Linked DNA regions of Rhodovastum atsumiense. Each later gene encodes a partner of the first gene's protein in a complex. Links are inferred from orthologs where the notes say so. Each region holds a gene or a part of one and is shown on either strand. Other genes may lie near its edges.

What was found.
Region 2: the proteins of trxA (region 1) and trxB are in contact, whole or in part, in a crystal structure (PDB 1F6M), measured with the Escherichia coli proteins. The link is inferred for Rhodovastum atsumiense from one-to-one orthologs.

The regions. Positions count from the first base shown.
Region 1 is NZ_OW485601.1:3,025,775-3,037,090, reverse strand. What follows is about bases 928-3,897. They hold trxA (thioredoxin TrxA), read right to left. Parts: upstream 2,593-3,897; coding sequence 2,263-2,592; downstream 928-2,262. Other genes in these bases: addA (double-strand break repair helicase AddA), read right to left, coding at 2,648-3,897; NBY65_RS13725 (ABC transporter substrate-binding protein), read right to left, coding at 928-2,084. Outside these bases: NBY65_RS13730 (carbohydrate ABC transporter permease), read right to left, coding at 1-819; more of NBY65_RS13725, read right to left, coding at 816-927; more of addA, read right to left, coding at 3,898-6,133; double-strand break repair protein AddB, read right to left, coding at 6,291-9,251; NBY65_RS13705 (nucleotidyltransferase family protein), read right to left, coding at 9,248-9,979; tRNA (adenosine(37)-N6)-threonylcarbamoyltransferase complex ATPase subunit type 1 TsaE, read right to left, coding at 9,976-10,437; NBY65_RS13695 (NAD(P)/FAD-dependent oxidoreductase), read left to right, coding at 10,516-11,316. UniProt on the Escherichia coli protein: Participates in various redox reactions through the reversible oxidation of its active center dithiol to a disulfide and catalyzes dithiol-disulfide exchange reactions.
Region 2 is NZ_OW485601.1:6,364,051-6,375,309, reverse strand. Bases 2,829-5,741 are described here. They hold trxB (thioredoxin-disulfide reductase), read left to right. Parts: upstream 2,829-3,757; coding sequence 3,758-4,726; downstream 4,727-5,741. Other genes in these bases: NBY65_RS28630 (LysR family transcriptional regulator), read left to right, coding at 4,945-5,741; NBY65_RS28640 (Lrp/AsnC family transcriptional regulator), read right to left, coding at 3,090-3,566; NBY65_RS28645 (glycosyltransferase family 39 protein), read right to left, coding at 2,829-3,081. Also shown: NBY65_RS28655 (dienelactone hydrolase family protein), read right to left, coding at 1-352; NBY65_RS28650 (threonine ammonia-lyase), read right to left, coding at 587-1,561; more of NBY65_RS28645, read right to left, coding at 1,573-2,828; more of NBY65_RS28630, read left to right, coding at 5,742-5,835; NBY65_RS28625 (FG-GAP-like repeat-containing protein), read right to left, coding at 6,259-8,937; NBY65_RS28620 (NAD(P)-dependent oxidoreductase), read left to right, coding at 9,278-10,168; NBY65_RS28615 (Coenzyme F420 hydrogenase/dehydrogenase, beta subunit C-terminal domain), read left to right, coding at 10,283-11,259.

The DNA.
Region 1 (11,316 bases):
GAACATCGACATCGACATGGTGTTCTCGTTGTTGCCGGTGAGGACGTAGATGATGTCGAAGACGCGCATGGCGTCGAGCAGGCGGAAGATCACCGCCACCGCCAGCGCCGGGCGGAGCAGCGGCAGGGTGATCAGCCGGAAGGTCTGCACCGGCCCGGCCCCGTCGATCGCCGCCGCCTCGTAGCATTCCTCCGGAACGAGCTGCAGCCCGGCCAGCAGCAGCAGCGCCACGAAGGGCGTGGTCTTCCAGACATCGACCAGGATCATCGCCCCGAGCACGAGATGCGGATCCGCGGTCCAGGCCAGGGGTGCGCCGATCAGCCGCAGGTCGAGCAACACCTTGTTGATGACGCCGTAGATGTCGTTGAACATCCAGTTCCAGAGCTGGGCGGAAACGATGGTGGGGATCGCCCATGGCACCAGCACGGCGGCGCGGACCAGCCCGCGCCCCGGCATGCGGGCATTCATCACCAGCGCAATGACCAGGCCCAGCACCGTTTCGATGGCGACCGACACCAGCGCGAAGATCAGCGTGTTGCCGACCGCGCGCCACCAGCCCGGATCGGCGAACAACCCTGCGTAATTCTCGAATCCGACGAAATGCGGCGGCTGATCCGACACCAGCCGGGCATCGGTGAAGCCGAGCCAGACGGTGCGCAGCAGTGGCCAGCCCGCCACCAGCAGCAGCACGAAACCGGCCGGGGCCAGGAAGCGGCGCGCCGCCCGCCGGTTCTCCGCCTGCAGCCCGCCGCGCCTGGCCGGCGCGGGTGCCGCGTGCAGGACCGGAATTCGCCTCAACCGCGACAGGCCGCCGCTCACCAGCGCCCGCCGCGGCTGAGCCGCTCGAGCTGACGCGCCAGCGCCGCCAGCCGCTCCTGCGCGCTGCCATGTCCCTCCAGCACGGCATGCACCGCGTTGAAGAACTGGCTCGATGCCTGGTTGTAAAGGGCGCCCGTCGCGCGCGACGGGCGCGCCACCGCGGTGTCGAACACGCCCTCGACCTGGAAAGGCAGCGCCCGCAGCACCTCCGGATCGCGATAGAGCGCCGGAATCGTGGGCTGGTAGCCATAGGCAACGGCGTGGCGTTTCTGCTCCGCGGCCCCTGTCAGGAATGTCACCAGGGCGATCGCGGCCTCCTGGTTCCGGGAGTATTTCGACACCGCGAGTTGCCAGCCGCCGAGCACCGCCCGGGGCCGGTTCGCCGCCCCGTCCGTGGGCAGCGGCACCACGCCGACCTTGCCCCTGACCGGGCTGCCCTCGCCCTGTGCCAGCGCCCAGGCATAGGGCCAGTTGCGCATGAACACCGCCCGGCCCGACTGGAAGACGCCCCGCGCCTCTTCCTCGGCATAGTTGAGCACGCCGGTCGGGCTGATGCCGCCCACCCAGGCGGCGGCGCGCTGCACGGCCTGCACCGCCCCGGGATTGTCGATGGTGATTGTCCCGTCCGCCTCGACGATGGTGCCGCCCCCGGAGGAAGCGATCCATTCCAGGGCGTTGACGGTCAGCCCCTCATAGGCCTTGCCCTGCCAGACGAAGCCCTGCAGGTCGCGGTTGCCGGTGGCGCGCTCGGCGGCAAGCACCTGCGTCGCCTGCGCGGCCAGTTCGTCCCAGGTGGCGGGCGGCCGCAGGCCGTATTTGTCCAGCAGGTCGGCGCGATAGAACAGCAACGCGGCATCGGTATAGAGCGGCAGCGCCACCAGCCGGCCCCGCACCGTGCTGGCCGCGATGATGGCGGGGAAATGCGCCTCCAGGGCGGCCGGATCGACGCGCCGGGCGAGATCGATGAAATGGGAGGCGAGCAGGCCGGGCCAGATGACGTCGATCGCGTAGGCATCGATGTCGGGCGACCCGGCGGCGAGAACCTGTTGGTAGAGTGCCAGACGTTCGGTGGCCGAACCCGGGGACGCCACCACGATGACATCGTGACCGGTCTCCCGCCTCCAGGCAGCCGCGCCGCCCTGGCAGATCTGCAGTTCCTGGCCGACGCTGCCGCAGGAGAGCACGACCGTTGCCGCCTCGGCGTGCAGGACGCAGGCTGTCGCCAGCAGAACGAGGGCACCGAGACATCGGTGTGTCCGGGCCATGTTGCGTTCCTCCGGTTTGCTCCGGAGGAATTATCCCTCACGCCGATGCCGATGGCGCAGCGTGATAGCGATAGCCCGCCAACACGTTATTCCGCGCTGTGCCGCGCAGCGAGACTGGGGTGCAGGGGCCCTGTGGCCCCTGCCGGGTCCAGGGCAGAGCCCTGGCCTTCCTTTTCCCTTACGCCAGCGAAGTCTCGACCCACTGCTTCAGCGCGCTCTTCGGTGCCGCGCCGACCTTCTGGCTGACCGGCTTGCCGTCCTTGAACAGGATCAGCGTGGGGATGCCGCGAACGGCGTAGGTATTCGGCGTAATCGGATTGTCATCGATATTGACCTTGGCGACGGTCAGGCGCCCGGCGTATTCGCTGGCGATCTCGTCGAGGGCCGGTGCGATCGCCTTGCAGGGTCCGCACCACTCAGCCCAGAAATCCACCAGCACGGCCTCCTTGGCCGCCAGCACCTCGGTCGAGAAGCTGTCGTCCGTTACGGCCTTGGTGTTTTCGCTCATCCCGGATTTGCCCTTTCCTGGCTTCTGCCGCCATGTACGAACCCGAAATCGCCGGTCAAGCCGCGCCGGGAGCATGGCCGTCCAGCAGCGCGTCGGGAAGCATCATCACCTGCACCCCGGTGGTCCACACCAGGATGCAGGACACCTCCCGCCCCGGCAATGCCGCGCGCAGCACGGCGCGGTAGGCCGCCATCTGCCGCAGGTACATCACCGGCACCTCCTCGACGCCGGATGGCGGCCGGCGATTCGTCTTGTAGTCCGCGACCAGCACGCGGCCCGGCAGCACCGCCAGCCGGTCCACCAGGCCGCCCACCACCACGCCGTCGATGATACCCGTCAGCGGCACCTCGGCGCGGCCTTCCGGTCCGAACAAAGGCGCGAGGTCGGGGTGGTCGAGCACGGCCATCACCTGCCCGGCCAGGGTCGATGCATCGTTCACCCCGAGTCCCGGCCGCGCCAGGTAGCGCAGGGCGGCGGCGTGCCGGATGGGGGGCGGCAGCGTCGGCAGGTGCTGCAACAAGGCATGCGCCACCTGGCCGCGGCGGAAGCGCGCGCCGCTGGGATCGCGGGCGGCGAGTGGGCTGGCCGCTTCCGGCACCGGGCCCAGTTCGATGCCTTCCGGACGGCTCGGCGCCAAAGGCTGCGGCGGTGCCGGCTCGTCCGGCAGCCGCCCCGGCAGCCAGCCGGGGGCGTGGCCGGCCCAGGCGGGCAGCGTCGCCACCGGGGCGTCGGCCTGTTTCGTCGTGGCGCGTTCGGGCGGGCGGGCCTGGGCGCAGCCATGCGCGACCATTTCGCCTTCCCAGGGATCCGGCACCGCGTCGAAGGCCGTGGCCGTCACCCCCAGCCGCTCGAAGCCCCGCCGCACCAGCCGGTGCCAGGTGCCCTCGGGCGGTTCGCGATAGGGTTGCCAGCCGCACACCACCAGCCGGTCCTCGGCGCGGGTCAGCGCGACGTAGAGCAGCCTGTTGTGCTCCTCGCGCCGGCGCCGGGCCGCCCGCTCGCGCAACTGGTCGGAGGCGATGCAGCGCAGTTCCTTGCGCGGCGACCAGATCGGCACGTCGGGACCGCCATCGGGGTCCTCGGCCCAGACCAGCGGCCCGTCCTCGGGCGGCAACGCGGTGGTGTCGGGCAGGATGACCAGCGGCGCCTGCAGCCCCTTGGCGCCGTGCACCGTCATGATGCGCACCAGCCCGCCGGCGCCTTCCGCCTCGCGCTTCACCTCGGCGCCGGACTGGCGCAGCCAGTGCAGGAAGCCTTGCAAGGACGGCGGGTGCGAGCGCGCATAGGCCAGGGCGGCGGCCAGCAATTCATCCACCGGTTCGGCCGCCTCCGGGCCGAGCCGCGCGAACAGCTTCGCCCGCCCGCCCAGCCGGCCCAGCGCCTCGACCAGCAGCGCATGCGGCGAGGCGTAATCCACGCGCCCCAGCAGCACCGTGATGAAGTCGTGTGCCTGCGCCCAGTCCGGCCGCTCATGCGCCCGCGCCCGCAGCGCCGCCCACAGGGATCCGCGCCGCCGCAGCGCCAGCGCCATCATCGAGTCGTCGGTGAGCCCGCCGAGCGGGCTGGTCAGCACGGCGGCGAGCTGCAGGTCATCCTCGGGCAGCAGCAGCACGTCGCACAGCGCCAGCAGGTCGGCGACGGCGGGCTGCTCGGTCAGCACCAGCCGGTCGAGCCCGGCCACCGGCACGTCGCGCGCCTTCAGCGCCCGCACCAGCGCGCGGGCAAAGGCGTTGCGCCGGCGCACCAGCACCAGCACGTCGCCCGCCCGCAACGGCCGGCCGCGACTTTCCAGCATGGTGTCGCCCGCGGTCTCGCGCGCGATCCAGTCGGCCAGCGCCACCGCGAGGCGCTGCGGCGCGCTGGTCTGGCCCAGGTTGCGGTCGGGCACGCTCCAGGGCTCGGAGGGCGGCGCCTCCGGCTCCGGGGTCAGCGGCCATAGCTCGACCCGGCCGGCATGGCCGGCACGGTCGGGCAGATGCCGCAGCGCGCCGGCCTCGGTGACGCCCTCGGCGGCATCCGGATCGGCGAACACCGCATCCACCAGGTCCAGCACCGGCGCCACGGAACGGAACGACACGTCCAGCGTCACGTCGCGCCAGGACTGGTCCACCGCCTCCACCCGCTCGCGCAGCAGGCCGCGCCAGCGCTCGAACTCGTCCGGGTCGGCGCCCTGGAAGGAGTAGATCGACTGCTTGCGGTCGCCGACCGCGAACACCGTCCGCCGCTGGTCCTCCCGCGCGCCGCCGCCGGCGAAGAACTCCTCGGTCAGCTTTCCGGCGATCTGCCATTGCGCCGGCGCGGTGTCCTGCACCTCGTCCAGCAACAGATGATCGAGCCCGCCATCCAGCTTGTAGAGCACCCAGGCAGCGCCGGGATCGACCAGCAGCCGCCCGGTGCGGCCGATCAGGTCGTCGTAGTCGAGCTGCGCCCCGGCTTCCTTGCGCCCCGCATAGAGCTGCGCCACCGGCCCGGCCAGCCGCACCAGCGCCGCCGAGGCCGCGGCGGCACGGGCCGCCCGGCAGGCATCCTCGACCGCCAGCACGCGCTGCTGCTCGGCCAGCAGCGCCTCGGCGAGATCGGGGCGCTGCTCGGCCAGCTTCTTGTTGACCAGCGTGGTGGGGCCGCGCGGCGAACCATCCTCCAGCAGGAAGGCCAGCCGCCAGGCGCTCCATTGCCCGACCCGCTCCTGTTCCGGGCCGGACAGCCATTCCAGCAGGAACACCGCCTTCTCGGCGCAGGTCGCGGCGCCCTTCTTCGCCACCACCTCCAGCGCCGCGCGCAGGGCCGAGCCATCCCAGGCGCAGGCGGCGGCCAGCACCTCCGCCTCTTCCCCGGTGACCGCCAGCACACGCCGCTGCGCCGCCGCCACCGCCGCGTCCTCCATCGCCAGCAGCGCGGCCAGCCGCTCACGATCCTGCTGCAGGTCGCGCACCAGCCGGCCGAACTGCTCGGCCGAGGCAAGCCCGGCCAGCGCCGCCAGCGCCGCACGGCTCTCCTCGCCCTGGGCACCTTCCAGCATGGCTTCCCGCGCCTCGCGCCAGGCAACGTCGGCGTCGATGTCCTCCAGCAGGCGGAAATGCGGGGATAGCTGCGCCTCGATGGGGAAGCGCCGCAGCAGCGACTGGCAGAAGGCGTGGATGGTGCCGATGCGCATGCCGCCGGGCAGGTCCAGCACCTCGGCGAACAGGGAGCGGGCCTGGGCGAGACGCTCCGCCGTGGGCAGCACCGACACCGCCTGCAGCTCCGCGCCCAGCGTGGCGTCGTCCATGGTGACCCAGGCACCCAGCCGGCGCTGCAATCGCACCGCCATTTCGGCGGCGGCCGCCTTGGTGAAGGTCAGGCACTGGATGCGCGCCGGCGGGGCCCCCTGCAACATCAGCCGCAACAGGCGGTCGGTCAGCAGCTTGGTCTTGCCGGACCCGGCGGAGGCGGCGACGAAGGCCGAAACATCGGGGTCCGAGGCGAGCCCCTGGTTGGCGACGGCACGGTCGCGGGGGGGTTCACCTGATGGCGGGCGAAAGGCCAGGATCGGCGCGCTCATCGGGGCGCTGCCCGGCCATGCGCAGGGGATCCCGGGGGACGTAGGGCGGATAAGCGTAGCGCCATCCGCCATTGCAACGCCCCGCGAGGTTGCCACCTTGCGTTGGCGGATGGCGCTGCGCTTATCCGCCCTACGTTTGCCGTGCCGCGCGGCGCGATCATTCCCCGCCTCCCGACAGGTCCCACTCGGCGACCCGCGCCAACTGGGCGTAATCGGAGAAGCGCGGCACGCGACCGGGATGCGGCTGCGACAAATAGGGCCGCTTCGGGTCGTCGAACGCCGTCACCAGGGTCATCAGCTTCTCCCGCGCGGTGGCCACCGCCGCGGCGATGCGGGTGGCATCACCGCGGAGGATGCTGCGCTCCTCCGCCGGCACGAAGCCGCCGCTCAGGTGCCAGTAGACCAGCTCGGCAGCGGTCCCGGTCAGCTCCGGGCCGAAGGCACCCGCCTCGGCCATCGCCGCTTCCAGCGGCAACTGCGGACGGAACCCCGCCTCGACATCCTTGTCGGACGGGGGCGCCCCGGTCTTGTAGTCGATGATCGTGAGTCGTCCATCGGCCCGGCGCTCGATGCGGTCGGCCCGGCCGACCAGGGTGAAGCCACCCGGCACCGCCAGGGTCCACTCGCCCTTGACCTCGCCACGGATCAACTGCGGCCCGGCGACGCGGCGCTCGCGCTCGTGCGGGGCGAGCCAGACGGCGATGCGCGCCAGCCTGGGCCGCCACCATTCCTGCAGCGCCGGCCGCAGCCCGGCCTCGGCCAGCGCCCGGTCCATCGCCGCCGCCAGACGCTGCGGCGCATCCGCCGGCCAGTCGGCGCCGACCTCGTCGAGGAAGATCTGCATGCCCCGGTGCACCAGGGCGCCGTAATCGGCGGCGTCGGTCGCCTCCTCCAGCGGCTTGAGCGGCCTCAGCTTCAGGATGTGCTTGGCGTGGATGGCGTAGGGATCGGTGAGCCAGGTCTCGATCTCGGTGACGCTCAGCCGGCGCGGGCGCAGCCGCACCGGCGGACAGGGCGCCGGCGGACGCACCGGCGCGGGCGGCCCGGCGGGCTGGTCGAGCAGCCGCGCCCAGCCGGCGGCCGGATGCGACGGAAGACGCTGCCCCTGCCCGGCCAGGAAGGCTTCCAGCCGGGCGAGCCAGCGCGCCGGCACCGCCGGGGCACGGTCACGCCGGCGCGGGCAGGACAGCACCACGGTCGGCGCCGAACAGGCGGCCATCAGGAAATCATGCGCGGCCAGCCCGACCACCTCCTCGGTGCCGGGCAGCCCCGCCTTGATGCGCATCGGCCGACTCATCCACGGCCCCGGATCGGTGGCCGGCGGCCAGACGCCCTCGACCAGCCCGCCGAGCACCACCACCTCGGCGGTCTGCAGCCGGGCTTCCAGCAGGCCCCAGATGAAGACACGCGGATGCTCGGCGCCCTCGCGGCCACGCAGGGCGCGACGGCTGCGCACCACCGCGCCTTCCAGCAACGCATCCAGCAGGCCGGGCAGCACCGTGGGCGGCGCATCCGGCAGATGCGCCAGCGCCGGCTGCGCACCGGCCAGCAGCACCGCCAGCGCCTCGCCTTCCTCGTGCGCCCAGAGCCGCGCCGGCCCCGGCAGGGCCTCGCTGGTCGCCAGCGCCTCGCCGGCTTCGATCAGGGCGGCGAGCAGGGTGGCGGGGGGCAGCGCCGCCGCCGTGGCGGCGCGCAGCAGCGGGTCGAGGCAGGTCTCCAGGCGCGCCAGCAGGTCGCGCGCCGGCTCCGGCGCCGCCTGCGCGCGCTGCCGCAGCCCGCCCAGCCCGGCGGCGGGCCGGGGGCCGCGCAACGCTTCCACTTCCAGCAGGCGCGCCGCCATCCGGCAGGCGACCGGCTCCAGCCCCGCCGCGGCGAGCGGATGCTTGAGCAGCCCGAGCAGGGGCACCGGCGCGAAGCGGGAAGTGACCGTCTCGGCCAGCAGGCGCAGGAACACCGCCGGCGGGGACTCGGCCAGTGCCTCGCCGGCACTGTCATCGGCGACCACGCCCCAGCGCAGCAGCTCCGAGGACACCCGTCCGGCAAGCTGCCGGTCGGGCGTGACCAGCGCCGCGCGGGCGCCGCGTCGCTCCAGCGTGTCGCGCAGGATCAGCGCGATCGCCGCCGCTTCCTCCTGCTCGTCGGCCGCTTCCAGACGGAACAGGCCGGTGGTGGCGACCGGGCCGGCCTCGCGCCATGTCGGCAGGGCGGCGGCCGGCAGCAATGCCCGCGCCAGGGTGCGGACCCGGCCGGCCGGCGCCGCCGCCGCGCCGTCCCAGGACACGACATCGCCGCGGGTCGCCCCGAGCCCGGCCAGCAGACGCTGCAGGCCGCATTGCGGATGCGCCTCCCCGATCGCCTCCCAGGCCTCCTGCGGCAAATCGAGATCAAGTCCGGGCAGCACCACCTGCCCGTCCGGCAGCCCGGCGACCACGCGCAGCAGCGCCGCCACCGCGGGAATGCCGGCGGTGGTGCCGGCAGCCCAGACCGGCTCGGCGGGCGGATGCGCCGCCCATTCCGCCGCCTGCGCCTGCAACAGCGCGACCTGGCGGGCGGCCGGGTTGAGCACCCCCTGCGCGGCCAGCCAGTCCGGCCAGTGCCGGGTGACGATCTCCAGGAAGCGCAGCGTCGCCTGCCAGTGCTCGGCATGCGCCGCATCCGCTGCCTGCTGCAACGCCGAGGCGAGGTCGATCTCCGCCCGCTCGGCCTCGTCCATCAGCCGCGCCAGTTCGCGCGCCAGCATCAGCGCCCGGTCGACGCTGCCCGCCCCGCCCTGCTCCGGCGGCAGCTTCATCACCAGCGCGGCCAGCGCCGCCAGCCGCTCCTGAGGGTCGATCGCCGGCAACAGGTCGAGCGCGCCGGTCATGGTCAGCGGCGCCTCGTCCAGCGCGCCGAAGGCGGTGATGCGCGGCAGCACCAGCGCCCGGCCGCCGCTCGCGCGCAGGAACGCCTCGGCGAGCGCGCGGGCGGCGCGGCGGGTCGGCAGCAGGATCAGCCCGCGCCCGAGCGCGTCCCCGCCATGCTCGGCCAGCCAGCGTGCGGCCAGCACGTCGAGGAACGGCACGTCGGGGGGGATGGTCGCCAGGCGCAGACGGCGCGGCGACGCGGCCGCCTCTGTCACTTCGTCTGGCCCGTCCGGCGCTCGTAGAGCATGAACTCGGCCTCGGCGAGGTCGGCGGGGGTGGAGAGGTGCCACCACAGCCCGTCATGCACCAGCGCCCGCACCCGCCCGGCCTCGATGGCGCGGTCCCACAGCAGGTTCATCGAGAACGCTCCCTCCGGCGCGTCGGCGAGCAAGGTGGGAGACAGCAACTGGATGCCGGCGAAGATGTAGGGGACGATCTCCCGCTCCTCCGGCCGGCGCACCATCCCCCAGGGATCGAGGGCGAAATCGCCGTTGCCGACCTCCGCCTGGGTCTGGAAGGTGCGATGCACCAACAGCACCGCGTCGTGCTGCTCCGGGTCCCAGGCGGCGGCGAGCCGCGCCAGCGCCGGCGTCGGCCCGTCCAGCCAGAACGAATCACCGTTGACGACGAAGAACGGGTCGCTCCCCAGCACCTCCCGCGCCGCGCACACGGCGCCGCCGGTATTCAGCAGCGTCTCCTCGCGCAGCAGCACCGGCCGCGGCAGCGCCTCGCGGGCCTGCAGATGCGCGGCGATGCGGTCGGCATGCCACCAGGTGTTCACCACCACGCGCTCCACCCCGGCCGCCTGCAGCCGGTCCAGCGCGTGGTCCATCAGCGGGTGGCCGCCCAGCGGCAGCAGCGGCTTGGCGGTCCCTTCGGTCAGCGGCAGCATGCGGGTGCCGCGCCCGGCGGCCAGCAGCATGGCCGTATGCGGCCGGATCATGCCAGCGCCCCGATGCGGCCGGCCCAGCCCGAGAGCGTGGCGCGGCGGGCCTCCCCCGCCAGCAACGCCAGGTCCACGCCGAGCGCGTCGGCGGGGCGCAGCGCGCCCAGGCGCTGCGGCCATTCCACCAGGACGATGTCATCCCGCATCTCGTCCCAGCCCAGCTCGGTCAGTGCGGCCGGCCCGTCGAGCCGCCAGAGGTCGAAATGATGCACGCGGCCTTGCCTCGTCTCGTAGGTCTGCACAAGGGTGAAACTGGGGCTGGGCACGTCCAGCGCGGCATCGCCGGTGGCGGCGCGCAGGAAGGCGCGGGCAAAGGCGGTCTTGCCGGCGCCGAACGGCCCGTCCAGCAGGATGGCGTCGCCGGGACGCGCCAGCGCGGCGACCGCGGCAGCGAGCGCCGCCGTGGCATCGAGATCCGGCAGCTCGCGCAAAACGGTCGCACTCGGTTCGGACATGGCGGCAATCTGCTCCGGGTTCGGCGTGGCCTCAACTGCCTGCTTGCCTCGGCGGCGCACCAGTCTAGTTTCCGCGCCATGACGCAGCAGATCGAGACCGATGTCGCCATCGTCGGCGCCGGGCCGGTGGGCCTGTTCGCCGCCTTTGAACTGGGCATGCTGAAACTGTCCAGCGTGCTGATCGATGCCCTTTCCGAAATCGGCGGCCAGTGCACGGCGCTGTACCCGGAAAAGCCGATCTACGACATTCCGGGACATCCCGCGATCGAGGCCGGCGATCTGATCGCCAATCTCGAGCGCCAGATGGCACCGTTCCGGCCGGCCACCCTGCTCGGCCGCCGGGTGGAGACGCTGGAAGGGACGCAAGGCGGCTTCACCCTCGGCACCGACCGCGGCGAGTCGATTCGGTGCAAGGCCGTGATCCTGGCCGCCGGCGCCGGCGCCTTCGGGCCGAACCGGCCGCCGCTCGCGGGGCTGTCGGCCTACGAGGGCAGCGGCGGCGTGCAGTACTACGTGCGCCGGCGCGAGGACCTGCGCGGCCGGCGCGTGGTGATCGCCGGCGGCGGCGATTCGGCGGTGGACTGGGCGCTGGCGCTGCGCGGCATCGCCGCCTCGATCCAGGTGGTGCACCGCCGGCCGAAGTTCCGCGCCGCCCCGGAAAGCGCGGCGCAGCTCGACCGCGCCGCCGAGCGCGGCGAGGTGGAAATGGTGATCCCCTACCAGTTGCACGCCCTGCACGGCACCGACGGGAAGCTGGAAGCGGTGGAAGTGGCCGACCTGGATGGCGGCACGAAATTGTTGCCGGCCGACGTGCTGCTGCCCTTCTTCGGGCTGTCGATGGATCTGGGGCCGATCGGCGGCTGGGGGCTCGACCTTGAA
Region 2 (11,259 bases), 3.3 Mb from region 1 along the record:
CGGTCATCTTCGAGAGGTCGGCCAGCCGCGCATAGACCTCGGGCGCCACCGCGAGATAACCGGCCTTGGCGAGCCGGCGGCAGATGTCCTTGATGTGCTCGTGCACGCCGAAGATCTCGGCATTGACCAGCACGATCGGGAAGGGGCCATTCCCCTGCGGCCGGGCGAAATAGGCCGGCAATTCCCCGTCCACGACGGGCACCCTGGCCTCGCCCGCCTCCAGCCCGGCGGTGTCGGTGTGGATCACCTGCGCCTCGACCCGCGTGGTCGCCAAGGTCAGCCCGGTGATCAGGCCGGTCATCATCAGCCCCCGGCGCGCCAGCGGCGGGCCATCCTGCGCAAGTTTGGTCATTGCCGGTTCTCCCCTGTGATGCAACCGCTTCCGCACTTAGGCCGCTGCCCGGGCTGGACAAGCATGTCCCGGGGCGCTGCCCCGGCCCCGCCAGGAGGCTTTGCCTCCTGGACCTCCACCAAGGGCCGAAGGCCCTTGGATCCCAAACGAATGGGGTGCAGGGGCCTTTGGCCCCTGCCGGAGTCCAGAGGCGGAGCCTCTGGCGGGGCCGGGGCAGCGCCCCGGAAACACCGGTCAGCCGTTGAGGGCGCGGCCGAACACCTGGGGGTCGACGTTGCCGCCGCTGATCACCGCCCCCACCACCTTGCCCCGTGCGTCGAAATGTCCGGCCAGCAGGGCGGCGAGGGCCACGGCCCCGCCCGGCTCCACCACCAGCTTCAGGTGCGAGAAGGCAAACGCGATCGCCGCCAGCACTTCCGAGTCGGTCACCGCGAGGCCGCCGGAGAGGCGGGGGCGGTTGACTTCGAAGGTGATGCGTCCGGGGGTCTTCGACAGCAGCGCGTCGCACAGGGTGGAGCCGCCGGGCGCGTTCTGCCGCCGCTCCCCGGCAACCAGCGAGCGGGCGGTGTCGTCCCAGTCCGCCGGCTCGACGGCGTAGACGCGGGTGCCGGGTGAGGCGCCTTCGATTGCCAGTGCGCACCCCGCGATCAGCCCGCCGCCGCCGGTGCAGACCAGCAGCGCGTCCATGGCGAGGCCGCAAGCAGCGGCGTCCTCGACCAGTTCCAGCGCCAGCGTGCCCTGGCCGGCGATCACGTCGGGGTGGTCGAAGGGCGGCACCAGCGTGGCGCCCGTGCGCTCGGCATGGGTGCGCGCCAGGGCCTCGCGGTCGTCGTTCAGGCGATCATAGGGCACGATCTCCGCCCCCCAGTGGCGGGTGCTCTCCACCTTGATGCGGGGGGCGTCGGCCGGCATGAACACGGTGGCATGGCTGCCCAGGGCGGCGGCGGCGCAGGCGGTGGCCTGGCCGTGGTTGCCGGAGGAATGGGTGACCACCCCGGCGCGGCGCTGGGCATCGGAGAGCTGCAGGATGGCGTTGGTGGCGCCGCGCAGCTTGAAGCTGCCGGTGCGTTGCAGCGGTTCCGGCTTGAGCAGGATGGTGCCGCCGGTGCGTTCGTCGAGCAGCGGATGGCGCAACAGGGGCGTGCGCACCACGTGCGGGGCCAGCCGCGCGCGGGCGGCGGCGACGTCCTCGAAGCCTGGCAGGCGCATCCCCGGTTCCCCTATCTGTCGGGGCGCGGGAGGATCACCACTGGTTCCTCTCCCGCGCGGCCGCGCACAGGATAGAGCCGGAAGCCTTCTGCCACCACTCCGCCGCGGGCGCGCTCAACCAGGGCGGCCGGGCCGGTCGGGGTGAAGGTGGTGGTTTCCAGGGCCTCGGCACGGCGGGCGCTGCGCACCAGCAGGCCGGGGCGGTCCTCGGCCAGGGCGGTGCCGTCCGGCAGGGCGAACCAGCGCCAGCGCGACTCCACCGCGAGCACCGGGATGTCGCGCGGCATCAGCCAGGCGAGCAGGGCGGCCTGACCGTAATTGTCGGCGACCACGTAGGCGGCGCCGCCGGCGCGGGCGGCAGCGGTGACGTCGGCGGCCAGCCTGTCCCAGCCGCCGAGTCGGATCAGCGTCATGTCGGCGCGGCGCGGCAGTGCGAGCGGCGCCCAGGCCGCCTGCACCCAGACCACCGCCGTGATCACGGCTCCGCAGGCCAGGGCCGGCCAACGCCACCGCAGCCAGCTTCCGGACAGTCCCGCCGCGGCGATTGCCGCCGGTGGATGCAGCAGCAGCGGCCAGTTGGCCTGCACCCGGTCGCCCAGGGCGTGTTGCAGGAACACCAGCGTCGGCACTCCGAGCAGCGCCGCGAGCAGGGTCCAGCCGGGATCGCGCCCGACCGCCCGGCGCAGTGCCAGCACCAGCCCGGCGCCGAACAGCACCGCGATCAGCGGGGTGGCAAGTCCGATCTGCCCGCCGATCAGCTCGCCCAGGAACTGCAGCGCCCGGGCCGGTTGGAAGTCGCCGACGCGCCCACCCTGCTTGGCGAAGCTGACCCAGTCATGGGTCGCGTTCCAGGCCAGCACCGGGGCGAAGAGCAGAGCGGCGAGGGCGGCGGCGATCCAGGGCTGGGGCCGGCGCAGCCAGGGCCGCAGCGACGGTACCGCGAGCAGCCAAACCAGCACCGCCGGCGCCAGCAGCGCCGCGGTGTATTTGCTGTCGAGCGCCAGTCCGGCGGCGAGCCCGGCCACCAGCCACCAGGCGCCGTGCCCGGTCGCGACCAGCCGGGCCAGCGCCCAGATCGAGGCGGTCCAGAACAGCAGCAGCGGGGTATCCGGCGTCATGGTGACGGCGCCGGCGCCGAAGGTCAGGGTGGCGTTGGCCAGCGCCGCCGCCCAGGGCCCGGCGCGACGGCCGGGCAGCAGGTCCTCGGCCGCCTGCCACAGCAGCACCGAGCCCAGCGCCGCCGCCAGCGGCCCGAGCAGCCGCACCCCGAGCGCGGTGTCGCCGGCGAGCCAGGTGCCGGCGCGGATCCACAGCGCGACCATGGGCGGGTGGTCGTAGTAGCCGCCCGCGAGCGCCTGCGACCACACCCAGTAATAGGCCTCGTCCGGGGCGAGCGGAGTCGCGGCGGCGATGCCCAGGCGCAGCGCCGTGAGCAGCAGCAACAGCGCCGCCCCGGCCAGGATGACGCCATGCGGGGTCGCCCCGCCCGGGGCGGGGAGGGCGGCTGGCCGGACGGACATGGGGTGATCTAGAGCGGCACGCCCGCGAGCGCGCGGCTGGTGCGGATGGTCTGCAGGGTCTGCACCCGGCTGACATGGGACGCGCCGGTCAGCTTCTGGGTCAGTGCGTTCTCGTGCGCGGTGTCACGCGCCACCAGCTTGAGCAGGAAATCCCCGCCGCCGCGGATCATGTGGCATTCGCGCACTTCCGGCCATTCGCTGACCATGGCCTCGAACCCGGAAAGCACCTGTTCTTTCTGGCTTTCCAGGCCGACGACGGCGAAGAAGGTGATCTCCCACCCCAGGGTCTGGGGGTCGGTGTCGGCGTGGTAGCCGCGGATGATGCCGGCTTCCTCCAGCCGGCGCACGCGGCGCAGGCAGGGGGGGGCGGAAATGCCGGCCCGGCGGGCGAGCTCGACATTGGTCATGCGCCCATCCTCCTGCAACTCGGCCAGGATGCGGCGGTCGATCGCGTCAAGCAGGGGCGTCTCGGCTGGGGGCTTCATCTGGTATATGCGGGCAAGGGCGCGGGCGGGGAACGGTGATCACCGTTCCGCCGTTGCTCATGGGTGACGGTCGCGCGCAATAATATTGCACGACCCTCGCGCCGCAAGGGCGAAATCCCGATGCTTCCTTGTGCCCGATCCTGCGGCCCCGATATGGTCGTCAATCAACATGTCTGGAACGCCTTTCGCACATGCCTGACACCCACCGCACCCGCGTGCTGATCATCGGCGCCGGACCGGCTGGCTACACCGCCGCGATCTATACCGCGCGGGCGAGCCTGCAGCCGCTCCTGGTCGCCGGTCTGCAGCCGGGCGGGCAACTGACGATCACAACCGACGTCGAGAACTACCCGGGCTTCGCCGAAACGGTCCAGGGGCCGTGGCTGATGGAGCAGATGCAGAAGCAGGCCGAGCACGTCGGCACGCGCATCCTGTACGACCTGATCACCGAGGTCGATTTCACCACCACCCCGTTCCGCTGCGTCGGCGATTCCGGCGACCTTTACCTCGCCGATTCGGTGATCATCGCCACCGGGGCGCAGGCGCGCTGGCTGGGACTCGAGTCGGAGAAGCGCCTGCAGGGCTTCGGGGTGTCGGCCTGCGCCACCTGCGACGGGTTTTTCTTCCGCGGCAAGCGCGTCGCCGTGGTGGGCGGCGGCAACACCGCGGTGGAGGAGGCGCTGTATCTGACCCACCACGCCGAGAGCGTGGTGCTGGTGCACCGGCGCGACACGTTGCGCGCCGAGAAGATCCTGCAGCAGCGCCTGGCCGCCAACCCGAAGATCCAGGTGATCTGGGACAGCGTGGTCGAGGAGGTGCTAGGCACCGACAAGCCGCCTTCGGTCACTGGCCTCAGGCTGCGAAATCGCCATAGCGGGGCGGAAAGCCGGCTCGACGTGGACGGTGTCTTCATTGCGATCGGTCACGCACCGAATACTTCCGTATTCCGCGGTCAGGTCGAACTGGACGAAGATGGCTATGTCGTGACCGCGCCCGGCACGACGCGCACCTCGGTGCCCGGGGTGTTCGCGGCGGGCGATGTGCAGGACAAGGTCTGGCGGCAGGCGGTCACCGCGGCAGGAACCGGTTGCATGGCGGCATTGGAGGCCGAAAAGTGGCTGGCTGCGCAGGAAACCGAGTCGGCGCTGGCCGCGGACTAGTGTACCGGTTCCGACAGGTGCGTCCGCCCCGTCGGGGGAAAGCGGAACGCCCCATGCAAGCTTGGTGTTCCGGTCCGGCGGTCCTGTGGGCCGGGGCTGGAGCCTGCGTGGCGGATACCGTGACTGGAGCGAATGATACCGCCGGGGTGCTGGGCTTCGGGCGGATTGACGATCAAAGGCCGGCCGGCAGGGACCGGACGGCAGGGGATGGCTGAACGATGGACTGGGACAAGCTGCGCGTCTTCCATGCGGTGGCCGAGGCTGGCAGCTTCACGCATGCCGGCGACGTGCTGAACCTCAGCCAGTCGGCGGTATCACGGCAGATTTCGGCGCTCGAGGAAGCGCTGCAGGTGCCGCTGTTCCACCGGCACGCGCGCGGGCTGATACTCACGGAACAGGGAGAAAGCCTGAACCGTACGGTGCGCGAGGTCTTCGCGAAACTCGCGATGACCGAGGCTTTACTGACCGAAAGCAAGGAGAAGCCGGCCGGCCGGCTGAAGGTGACCACCACGGTGGGCTTCGGCTCGTCCTGGCTGGCGCCGCGGATCAATGCGTTCAACCAGCAATATCCTGACGTGACGATGCAATTGCTGCTGGACGATTCCGACCTCGACCTCGCCATGCGCGAGGCCGACGTGGCGATCCGGATGCATGCGCCGAAGCAGCCGGATCTGGTGCAACGCCACCTGCTGTCGCTCGACTGGCATGTCTGTGCCAGCGCCGACTACCTGCAGCGGCACGGCACGCCGACCAAGCCCGAGGACCTGGACGGTCATCACCTGATCCTGTTCGGCAATTATCGCCCGCCGGTGCCGGATATCGACTGGCTGGCCGAGGCCGGCCGCAAGACCGGCCATCCGCGCCGGGGCGTGCTGGAGGTAAACAGCCTGACTGCCATGCTGCTGGCGGTGCAGTCGGGGCTGGGGATCGCGGCGCTGCCCGACTACATGGCGGCCGATCCGGCGAACGGGGTGGTGCGGCTGCTGCCCGACATCAAGTCGCCGAAGGTGGACGTGTATTTCGTCTACCCGGAAGAGTTGCGCAATTCCAAGCGCGTGGCTGTCTTCCGCGACTTCCTGCTCGCCCGCCTCGCGGAACGCTCCTACTGAGCGACGCCTCTGCCGACAAGGAAGGGGCGGCTGATCGGCGGCAGGCTTCCGGCCTGCCGCCGGGCCGGCGAGACCGGAGCCGGCATGCGGACCGGTCATATCCGATCCGGTGAATCGGACATGGTTCGGGCCGGTCGGGCACCTTAGCTAATCCTCAGTGATTACGGTGTGCCCGGTGGGGCTGTCGCAGGCCCCCGGATATGCCAGCCTTCCTGCCCTGTCGGGGCGGGAAAGGGGGTCATCGACCCCTACGTCTCCCAGACGTAAAGCCTCCCTGTATCCTCGCCCCGCCGCCCTTCGGGCTGGCGGGGCTTTTCTTTTCTGGCTTGAAGATCCGGGGGACGGCGAAGCTGCCATCGCCATGGCCCCGCACTATCCTGGTTCCGTCAACTGCCCGGGTTCATACTGAACCGCAGAGTGAATCTATCCCATCGTTGCATGGCCGATCGGTGCCGCGAAGGCGAAGCCTGTCTGGGTGGTGGCTGGCGTCGACAGCATGAAGGTGTCGCTTGCCGTGGCCCCGGCGCTGTCCTGGGCGGTGACGCGGATGGACAGATCCGGTGCGTTCGCCGGCACCGTGGCGAGAAAGCTGCCGTTCTCGGGGGCGAAGCTGATCCAGTTGGGCAGCGGCGAGCCGTCGGCAGCGGTCGCCATGTAGGTCATCGTTTGGCCGTCGAGGTCGGTGAAGGTGGCATTGCCGATGACCGTCCCCCCACGATTGGCGGTGCTGTCGTAGGTCGTTCCCTCGGGCGCGCTCTGATCGGGGATCGGGTTGGTGACCACGATCCGGTGCTGTGCCGCCATGCCGTGGGCGTTCAGCAGCACGGTCAGGCCAATGGGATACCCGGTATTGCCCCCCACGGCATCGAGCCAGCCATCATTGTTGAGGTCGCCGGCCGCGACGTCCTGTGACCACTGGTTCCGAGCGAAACCCCGCGCTGCCTGGAAAGTGCCATCGCCGGTGCCGCGTAGTACCTGCAGCCCGGCTTCGGTCCCGACCAGCAGATCGAGAGTGTCGTCGTTGTCGACGTCACCTGTGACGATCCCGTTCGGGGCCGCGGTGGTTCCGTACTCGACCGCCGGCCGGAAGCTGCCATTGTCCTTGCCGAGCAACACCCAGACTGTGTTGCTGTCGTGGCGGGTGGCGGCGATGTCGGGCTGGTTGTCCTTGTTGAAGTCACCAACCACCAGTGTGGAGGGGCCCCGGGAGGTGATGCCGTCGGTGGGGTAGGGAATGGGGTTGGCGAAGCTGCCATCACCCTTGTTGAACCAGATGCCGATCGTTCCGCTATTGCCGATGGTGATCAGATCGGCGTGGCCGTCATGGTTGAGATCCTGTGCGGCAACGCCCCGGGCGGCGGTATCGCTGCTGTAGGTGCCGCCGCCCGTGAAATTGCTGCCGGCGAATCGCACTGCCAACGTCTCGTTCGTGTTGACTGCGGCGATGTCGGGATGGCCGTCGCCGTCGCCGTCGAGGTCGGCAGCGGTGGCGGCGTTCGGAAGGTAGCCGACGGGAATCGGCGCCGGTGCTGCCAGGGTGCCGTCGCCCTGGTTGTGCAGGATCGAAACAGTACCATCACGCTGATTGGTCACCACCAGGTCGGTGTGCCCGTCGCCGTCCATGTCGGCGCCCACCAGCGTTCCCGGGTCGGAGCCGGCAGGATAGAGGGCGCGGTTGCCGAAAGTTCCATCACCGTTGCCCGGCAGCACCGAGATGAAGCCATCGTTGTCCCCGTTCCAGTCGGTGCTGGCGAGGTCAAGGATGCCGTCGCCGGTGAGGTCGACGACGGTCACCGCCACCGGTGTGGTTTCGATTCGATAATTGACGATGTCGGTGAATGCGATTTCGCCGTTACCCATCCCCAGGCCAAAAAACAATGCCTGCAACTGATTGACGGTCATGATGGAGAGTTGGTGCGCGGTGAAGCCATGGCTGCGTCCGGCAGGCGGGATGGCGGCCAGGGCTTTGGCCTTCAGTGCCAGCACCTGGGGCGTGGTGAATGCGACGACCTGGTCGATGCTCAGCGCCGCTGCCTGCCCCGCCGTCAAGGCCGCCATCCCGGCCGTCGACAGCGCCGTGACCTCCGTGGTTGACAGCGCCTGGATCTGCTCGGTCGTCAGCGCGGCGACCTGGGCCGTTTGCAATGCCATGACCTGCGCGGTGGAGAGGATCGCCACCTGATCGGCCGTCAGCGCGGCGACCTGGGCCGTTTGCAATGCCACGAACTGCGCGGTGGAGAGGGCCGCCACCTGCGTGGTGGTCAGCGCTGCCACCGTCCCGGTCGACAGCGCCGCCACCTGCGTGGCGCCCAGCCGGGGCAATTGCCGCCGGACGCTCAGGGCCTCGATCTGCACGGGCTGCAGCGCGTTTATCTGTGGCGTGGTCAGCGCGCCGATGTAACCGGCCGGCAACTCGGCGATCTGCGTGCTGGTCAGGGCCGCCACCTGCGCGGTGGTGAGCGCCTGCAGTTGCACCGTGCTGATCGACCAGGCCCAGTAATTGCCGAGGGCGGGGATGTCGTCGGTCGGCAGCGCTGACAGTTGCGCAGGGGCGAGCGCCGCCACCTGGGTCGGCGTCAGGGCCGCCACCTGGGCGCTGGAAAGCGCCGCCACCTGGGCGCTGGAAAGCGCCTGGATCTGCTGGGCGGAAAGCGCGCCGATCTGCGCGGGGGCCAGCGCCGCCACCACCTCGGTCGACAGCGCGCGCAGCTGCGAGCTGGTCAGTACCGTCATCTGGGCCTGGGCATCGAGGGCGGCGATTTGCTCGGGGCTCCAGCTGGCCAGTTGCGCGCTGCCGAGCACTGCGACCTGGGCCGGGCGGAGCACGGCGATCTGGGCGGGGGTGAACGCTGCCACCTGGGCCGTGTCGAGGCTCGCCAGCACCGCGGTCGGCAGCGCGATGACCGGGCTGCCGGCGCTGATGGCCTGGATCTGGTGGATCGAGAGCCTGGCTGTTTGAGAGGGCGTCAGCGCTGCCACCTGTTCGGCGTCGAGGCTTGCCACCTGGGTGGTGGTGAGTGTCGCCACCTGTGCCGAAGTGAGGCCGGTGATTTCCGCGGGCGTGAACGAGGCCAGATCGGTGGTCTGGGTGACGACACTCATGACGGCTCCATTCGTTGCCCCTGTGAGCACAAGGCGAAAACGGCAAGGCGGGAGTCGAGGTCATGCCTGGATGCACACGCGGGAATAAGACCGCGAGGGACGCGGGAAGGAGGCATGACTGTGTTGGATGAAACTGTTGCCCCGCATCATTGGAACATACGTCTGGGCGTGAAATCCGCGCCAAATCACCTGCGGACACCATCGCACCGGCCTTGCCTTTGTGCCGTCTTGCGGCCAGGGGAGAGTAGCGCAAAAGGTCAGGGCACATGGACGTTGTTTCTGCGCACGGGCAGCCGCTTCTGGTCCGCACGTGCGGGCCCGATATCATCCGGAGGGGAACATGAAAGTCGGAGTCATCGGCCTCGGGCGCATGGGGGCGGCCATGGCCGCCAACCTGCTCAGGGCCGGGCACGAGGTGACTGTCTACAACCGCAGCCCGGAGAAGGCGCAGGACCTGGTGGACCAGGGCGCCCGCCTCGCCGCCCGGGTGGAGGAGGCCTGTGCCGGTGCGGCCGTCATCACCATGCTTGCCGACGATCCGGCGGTGGAAGGCGTGGTCTGCGGCGAACACGGCGTGGTCGCCGGGCTCGGGGCGGGGGCGATCCACATCTCCATGAGCACCATCAGCGTGGCGCTGTCCGAACGGCTGCAGGGGGCACATGAAGCGGCCGGCCAGCGCTTCGTCGCCGCCCCGGTGTTCGGGCGTCCGGAAGCCGCCGCCGCCGCCAAATTGTTCGTCGTCGCCGCGGGGGCGGCCGCGGCACTGGATGAATGCGCCCCTCTGTTCGATGCGATGGGGCAGCGGACCTTCCGCATCGCCGATCGCCCGCCGGCGGCGAACCTGGTCAAGCTCAGCGGCAATTTCCTGATCGCCTCGGTGATCGAATCGCTGGGCGAGGCGATGGCGCTGGTCGGCAAGGCCGGCATCGACCGCCACCAGTATCTCGACATCCTGACCTCGACGCTGTTCGCGGCGCCGGTCTACCGGACCTATGGCGGGCTGATCGCCGAGGAGAAATTCGAGCCGGCCGGCTTTGCCGCCCCGCTCGGCCAGAAGGACATCCGCCTGACCCTGGCCGCGGCGGAAAGCCTGCGCGTGCCGATGCCGCTGGCCAGCCTGCTGCGCGACCGGTTCCTGACCTTGCTGGCGCAGGGGGGGGAGGCGCTCGACTGGTCGGCGATCGGGCAACTGGCGGCGCGCGATTCCGGCCAGGGCGACCGGCGCGGATAGGGGGCTACGGATAGGGGCGCTGGCGCCACGATCGCCCCTCGATTAGTTTCGCCCCGGACCGCCCGGCGGCGCGACCGCCCCCGGGGCGGGCGTGCTGACCGGTGGAAACGTCCCATGCCGCATTCCCTCGCCGAACCCGCCTCCGTGACCACGCCGGAGGCCGCGCCGCCCTGGACTCCCCCCCTGGCCGAGCCGGCGCCACGCAGCCTCTGCACGGATTGCGGCATTTCCCGCTCCGACGATCCGCGGCGCTGCGGTCGGGCCTGCCAGTTCATCCGGCCGGACCATGCCGCGCTGGAACGCCGCGTCCATGGCCGCACCCGCGATCCCGCCGCCAGCCCGGATGAACTGTTCTTCGGGCCATTCCGCCGCATGCTGCGCGCGGCGCTGAAGGAGCCTCGCCCCGGCGCGCAATGGACCGGCATCACCACGCGCATCGGCCAGCGCCTGCTGGAAACCGGCGCGGTCGACGCGGTGCTGGCCATGGCGCCCGATCCGGCCGACCAATGGCGGCCGATGCCGGTGCTGGTTACCCGCCCCGAGGACATGGCCAGGTGCCGGGGCATGCGCATGGGCTACGCGCCGCTGCTGGCCTTGCTGGAACCGGCGCGGGCGAAGGGCTACCGGCGGCTCGCGGTGATCGGCGTCCCCTGCCAGGTCTATGCCCTGCGCGCGCTGGAGCAGGAACTCGGCTTCGAGCGCATTTACGTCATCGGCACGCCCTGCTCGGACAACACCACCACCGAGCATTTCCACGACTTCCTGGCGCTGCTCGCCGAGGATCCCGCCACCATCACCTATCTGGAATTCCGCGCCGACTACCACGTGGAGCTGCGCTTCACCGACGGGCGGGTGAAGAAGATCCCGTTCCTGCTGCTGCCGCTGTCGAAGCTGCCGGGTGATTTCTTCCCGCTGACCTGCCGCACCTGCGTCGACTACACCAATTCGCTCGCCGACATCACCGTGGGCTACATGGCCGGGCAGGGCGAGCAATGGCTGCTGGTGCGCAACCAGCGTGGCGAGGAGTTGCTGGCCCTGCTCGGCGAGGAACTGCGCACCGCCGAGCCGGGCAGCGCCGGCAAGCGCCGCGG